DNA from 2 places in the Shewanella sp. cp20 genome. Region 2 is predicted to be linked to the other one. Evidence: riboswitches for the same ligand, from Rfam matches in the RefSeq annotation. Region 2 holds a riboswitch; the other holds the start of a gene.
What was found. Region 2 has a riboswitch for lysine ahead of lysC (lysine-sensitive aspartokinase 3). Riboswitches for the same ligand answer to the same signal wherever they lie in the genome.

Region 1 (3,203 bases), on a different contig from region 2:
GCGAAGGTGATCTAAATGGCGATTCTAGTAATAGCAGAACATGATAATGCGACTTTAAAACTCGATACCGCCAAGGTAGTTGCTTGTGCTCAGGCGATCGGTAGCGAAGTCGATGTGATGGTGGCCGGTCATAACTGTGGCGCCGCAGTCGAGAGCGCCAAGCAGCTTGCCGGTGTGCGTCAGGTATTGGTGGCCGATAGCGCCGTTTATGCCAACGCCATCGCCGAAAACCTGTCATCGCTGATCGTTTCTGTGGCCAGCGAGTATCAACACATCCTGGCGGCGGCTTCGAGTGTCGGTAAAGATGCACTGCCACGCGTTGCGGCCCTTTTAGATGTGGCGCAGATCTCTGAAGTGGTTGAAGTGGTCAGCGAAGATACTTTCGTGCGTCCTATCTATGCCGGTAGTGCCATGGCGACGGTTCAGAGCCTGGATGCCATCAAGGTGATGACGGTTCGCGCCAGTGCCTTCGATGCGGTTGCCCAGGACGGTAGTGCCTCGGTGCAGACCCTGGATAACGAGTACAGCGGCGATGTCGAGTTTGTTTCGCAGACCCTGTCTGAGTCTGAGCGTCCCGATCTTGGTGCGGCCTCTGTTGTGGTTTCGGGTGGTCGTGCCATGGGCAGCGCCGAGAACTTTGCGATTCTCGAGCAGTTGGCCGATAAGCTGGGCGGTGCACTGGGTGCGTCTCGCGCCGCGGTTGACGCCGGTTATGTGCCAAACGATCTGCAGGTGGGTCAGACGGGTAAGATTGTCGCGCCGGACCTCTATATCGCCGTGGGTATTTCGGGTGCCATCCAGCACTTAGCGGGGATGAAAGATTCTAAGGTGATCGTGGCGATCAACAAAGATCCAGAGGCGCCAATCTTCCAGGTGGCCGACTATGGTCTGGAAGCGGATCTGTTCGAGGCAGTGCCTAAGCTACTCGAACTTATTTAATAAAATGTAAATGCTTGGTGAGCACTTTGGTGTTCATCTAAAATTTAGTGTGATATAGATCACGTGGAGCGGCTTTGAGGTAGCGTCCTTAAAGCCGCTTGTGTTTTTATGTGCCTCACGTTTGCCGATAGTGACATTGGCAGGCGTCCTGAGACGTAGAGGTGCATTAAATATCAGTAGTATTCGTTAGGGTGATGCCGTTAAGCGAATATGAAAGGATTTGGTGCCGAAGTGGTGGAGTTGATCAAGACTTGCCGCTGGGGCTGTCATCGAATAGAGGCAGCACTGCCATAGTGCTTCTTATCTGGATTGATAAGTGGAAGGTATACCGAGAATGGGTATCACTATGGAGCGCTACTGATAGGACAGGTGTAATATCTCATGCTATATCCCACCAGTTCAGTTGCCCTCCATTCGTATTTAAACGAAGACAATATTTTACAATGACAACTTTGAGTTATGCCGATTCGGCACTTTCTTTGCTGCCGCCCGTGGTGGCGATTCTGCTGGCGATCTTTACCCGCCGCGTCCTGCTCTCACTCGGTGTGGGGATCCTCCTGGGGGCAATGTTAATTGCCGATTTTTCACCGCTGGACATGGGCCAATACCTGGGACAACAGGTGGTGGGCCTGGTGTGGGATGATGGCGCCTTAAACAGCTGGAACGTCTATCTGCTGGGCTTCTTGATCCTACTTGGGATGATCACCGCACTCATTACCGTGAGCGGTGCCGCCAAGGCCTTTGCCGACTGGGCCCGTCAGCATATTCGTAATAAGCGCGATGCCAAGCTGCTCACCATGTTCCTGGGCTGCGTGGTCTTCATCGATGACTACTTCAACAGCCTGGTCGTGGGCAGCGTCGCCCGGCCGCTCACCGACAGATACTATATCTCCCGCAGCAAGCTGGCCTACCTGCTGGACTCGACCGCCGCACCTATTTGCGTGATCTCGCCCGTTTCCAGCTGGGGGGCGTACATCATCGCGCTGATCGGCGGCATACTCACCGCCCACGGCTTTGCCGACACCGGCCATCTGAGCGTGTTTATCCAGATGATCCCGATGAACTTCTATGCCATCTTCGCCCTGGTCTTGCTGCTATGTGTGGCCTTCATGGGGCTGGATGTGGGGCCGATGCGCCAGCATGAGCTAAACGCCCAGAAGGGTAACCTGTATGACGAGGCCAAGGGCCTGCCGCCAGGCGCCAACAGCGACCTGCCAGAGGCGGATTCGGGTAAGATCTTAGGCCTGTTCCTGCCAATTACCGTGCTGGTATTTGCCACCATCTACTTCATGATCGACAGCGGCGCCGCTGCGCTGGCCGCGGAAAACCTGCCCTTCAGCGTGATAGGGGCGTTCGAGAAGACGGATGTGGCCTCATCGCTCTTCTTCGGTGCCGTGATTGGTCTGGCTGCTACCCTAGTGCTGGTGGCCGTTCAGGGGCTGGACAAGGCGCTTATCTTTAAAGGCGTGCTGGCCGGGGCGCGCTCCATGTTGCCCGCCATCTATATTCTGCTGTTTGCCTGGACCATTTCCGGGGTGATCGGTCAGATGGAGACGGGTAAGTATATGGCGAGCCTGGCGACGGGTAACATTCCGTTCGCGCTGCTGCCTGCCGTGCTGTTCGTGCTGGCGGGTCTGACGGCCTTCTCTACCGGCACCAGCTGGGGCACCTTCGGTATCATGCTACCGATTGCCGCCGATATGGCCATGGGCACCCACACCAACATGATGCTGCCTATGCTGGCCTCAGTGCTGGCGGGCGCCGTGTTTGGCGATCACTGCTCGCCCATCTCGGATACGACTATCCTGTCGTCTACCGGAGCGAACTGTCACCACATAGACCATGTGCTGACTCAGCTACCCTATGCCCTCATCGTGGCGGGGATCAGCCTGGTAGGTTATACCGTGCTGGGCTTTACCGAGTCGGTTGGCGCGGGACTGGCCGCCTGTAGTGGGGTGTTTGTGGTGAGCATTCTGGTGCTGCGTCATAAGGCTAACCGTCCGGTTTAATACCAATCACAGTAAATATGTGATCAGAAATAGCGCAGGAAAAACGCTTGAGAACAAAGCAGGATTTTTAGATAAGTAGTTATTCTACAATTAAAAATACTGATACAGTTATCGAGCGTTTTAACAAGCTAGAATGATCAATTATTTATTACGATTTGTATAAGTGACCTGTCGATACCACACAGACAAGAAAAATGCCGCTCATGGAGCGGCATTTTTTATGGTTAATATTCCCCTTTAACGGGAATTCGCCTA
Region 2 (3,203 bases):
GTAACGGCTTCATCTTCAACGATCAGAATGTGCGGGTTTTGCATGTTTATTTACCTAATATTTGTTTAAAACTGTTCTAACCATGAGCGCTAGTTGGTGCTGCTGCGCCCTATCTGTCTTCGCGACAATTACTGAACTCACTTAGTGCTTTCATCAAAAAACTATTGATACAGCAACACACTTCATGATTAGTAAAGTATACGTATCTCTTTCAAAAGACACGCGAACTGCTATTCACTTCGATTAACAATAGTTGGGAATAGTTCCGTTAACTATTTAATATTTTCAAGTTTAAATGCTAAATCAGCCTAAGCTCACATTTTATACAGGAAATTGACTAACTTTTGATGACCTTGTCGCCGACAAGATGTAACAAAAAGTATTTCATCGTGAGATGAGTGGAAGTGAATCAACGAACTTATTGTACTCGTTTTAGTCATTTGTTAACAAATGAAATGTTAACAAAATTCCTTTGAGATTTGATGTAAGTCACATTGTTTTCCTTAGGTGTTTGATTTTAATGATATTAATAAAAATTCATAAAGTGACCTGCCTCACACCTCTAGGAAGGTGAGCGAATTTTGCTATAATCGACTGAATCTAATTTAGGAATATTTTAGTGATGAGCACAGCGAACGAACACTTTTGGCAATGCTATCAGCAAACGCAATTCTTACTCACTCAACCTTTCTCTCCCTCGTTATCATTTGCAATCATTACCGCTCATAATCCTAAAGGCCAACACCTTTCTCCCTCGCAAAACCGCCTCCTCGATAAACAGCTTCAACGTCATATTCAACGCCTGCAATACCCCTATCGTGCCCTGATCGGCGCCTCCAGCGATCGGGGGCATATGGAAAAGAGCTGGGCGGTCTCTATCGATAAGGCTGCCGCGGTGGATCTGGGAAAGGTGTTTAATCAAAACGCCATCTACTTTGTCGATAAGGATGAACTGCAACTGGTGCCTTGTCTGGCCGCGTATGATGAGGTCACCTTAGGTAAGTTTTCCGCAAGGGTCTGCCTGGTTAGCGAACTGCCGGACATTAGTCGTTAGGGCCTGCTGACCTTTTGAGCACAAATTTTGTTCTAATTGAGCACTTTCAAATCACGGCACGAGGCTTGTAGTATAGTTATTCTGTATAAATGCCGAGCAACAAAGAGTTGAACGTGCTCAAGACGAACTCTGCGGGCAGTGTCTGTATCATTTTTCTACTGCGTTATCGCTCATTGATGTAGCACACTACATTACAATCGCTCTGCCTTGTATAAAATCGATACAGAATGCTGCAAAAATGAACGCGAAAGGTCAACAGACCCTAGGGCCGTCTATGTTGAATGGCTTTCATCATGACTGGCTAAAATATCGTTGACTTTTTATTCGGTTGTTTGATAGTTTTCTTGCATCCTGATCGATAAGGTTAGTGATACAGAAGAGGAGCGTTAACTAGGTAGTAAGCCCGAGGAGTCCAAACTCCGTTGACGGTTTATGAGGGAGATTAACGCCGAGGTAAAGAGATGTTTGGTTTCATCTGTTTATCGGTCGACTGGGCTGAATCCCACCGATTGTCACCTGTTTTTTGGTGGAGAGCTTCTGGTGGCAATCGCTGTTTCCCGTCTTGGGGTGCGTCATCTTTGCACCAGGCTCTTCGAACGAAGTGAGTTCGGAGCGTATTCAATGTTATCTATTTCTTTCGTGTCATCGTCGGCTATTTGGGTTGAGGTGCGCTAATGTCTATTGTTGTTGCTAAGTTTGGTGGAACCTCTGTCGCCGATTATGAGGCGATGAACCGCTGTGCCGATATCGTATTGGCCAATCCCGATACCCGCGTTGTAGTCGTGAGCGCCTCGAGTGGTGTGACGAATCTCCTGGTGGAACTGACTCAGGAGCGTGTGGATTTTGAGCGTCGTCAGCAGTTACTCAAGGCGATTGCCTCTATTCAATATAAGATCCTCGACGAGCTGGGCCAGCCCCACGATGTGGCCGCGCGTCTCGATGCCATCTTAAGTAAGATTGCCAGCCTGAGTGAGTCGCTTTGCCAGCATCGCAGCAAGGCGACCATAGATGAATTATTGGCTCAGGGTGAGCAGTGCTCGTCTGTGCTCTTTGCTGCCGTGTTAAGAGAGAAGGGCGAGCGGGCGAGTGCCTTCGATGTACGTCAGGTGATGCGCACCGACAGTCATTTCGGCCGCGCCGAGCCGCAGATCGAGGCGGTAAAGCAGCTATGTACCGAGCACCTGCTACCACTGCTGGGAGAGCAGCGTATCGTGACTCAAGGCTTTATTGGCGCCGATGAGCAGGGGGCGACCACCACATTGGGCCGTGGTGGCAGTGACTATTCAGCCGCGCTGCTGGCCGAGGCGCTGGATGCTTCGGCGGTGGAGATCTGGACGGATGTGCCAGGCATCTTTACTACCGATCCAAGGCTGGCGCCCAATGCTCGCCCTATCCCAGAGATCAGTTTTAACGAGGCGGCCGAGATGGCAACCTTCGGCGCCAAGGTGCTGCATCCTGCCACCATATTACCAGCGGTTAGACACAAGATTCAGGTATTTGTCGGTTCCAGTAAGGCGCCTGAGCTTGGCGGCACCTGGATTCGTCATCAGGTGAACGACGAGCCTATTTATCGCGCCGTAGCGGTGCGACGCGACCAGACGCTACTCAATCTGCATAGCCTGCAGATGCTGCATGCCCAGGGCTTCCTGGCCGAAACCTTTGCCACCCTAGCAAGGCATAAGATCAGCGTGGATTTGATCACTACCTCAGAGGTAAACGTCTCGCTGACCTTAGATAAGACGGGATCAGATTCGGCAGGAAACAGCCTGCTGAGCGAGGCCTTGCTGCAGGAGTTGTCACAGCACTGCCGGGTGCGGGTAGAAGAGGGCTTGGCGCTGGTGGCGATCGTCGGCAATAAGATTGCCACTACGGCCGGTGTGTGTCGCCGGGTCTTCGAAGTACTCGAACCCCATAATGTGCGCATGATCTGTCAGGGGGCAAGCCCGCACAACCTGTGTGTCCTGGTGGCCGAGTCTGAGGCGGCTCAGGTGGTGAGTGCGCTGCATCAGAATCTTTTCGAAGGCCAATGATGAAACCAACTCGTTCTACGTTAAAGGTTGGCGAGCTCGCCACGGGTCAAGATCTCGAACTCAACCTGTTTGAGTTTGCCCCAGAGGTCGTGACAGGCCCGAGTGTCTATATTCAGGCG

Region 1: linked by a shared signal. The riboswitch ahead of DB48_RS05665 (Na+/H+ antiporter NhaC family protein) and the one ahead of lysC (lysine-sensitive aspartokinase 3) in region 2 are both predicted to bind lysine.

The regions. Positions count from the first base shown of each region.
Region 1 covers NZ_JPII01000017.1:225,790-228,992, forward strand. Annotated here, with positions in the region: gene DB48_RS05655 (electron transfer flavoprotein subunit beta/FixA family protein) at 1-15, shown strand, start outside; gene DB48_RS05660 (electron transfer flavoprotein subunit alpha/FixB family protein) at 16-939, shown strand; lysine riboswitch at 1,088-1,304, shown strand; gene DB48_RS05665 (Na+/H+ antiporter NhaC family protein) at 1,383-2,948, shown strand; partial or broken gene DB48_RS05670 (M3 family metallopeptidase) at 3,201-3,203, opposite strand, start outside.
Region 2 covers NZ_JPII01000027.1:59,858-63,060, forward strand. Annotated here, with positions in the region: gene arcA (two-component system response regulator ArcA) at 1-44, opposite strand, end outside; gene DB48_RS09835 (DUF3293 domain-containing protein) at 623-1,054, shown strand; lysine riboswitch at 1,423-1,599, shown strand; gene lysC (lysine-sensitive aspartokinase 3) at 1,729-3,084, shown strand; gene DB48_RS09845 (succinylglutamate desuccinylase/aspartoacylase family protein) at 3,084-3,203, shown strand, end outside.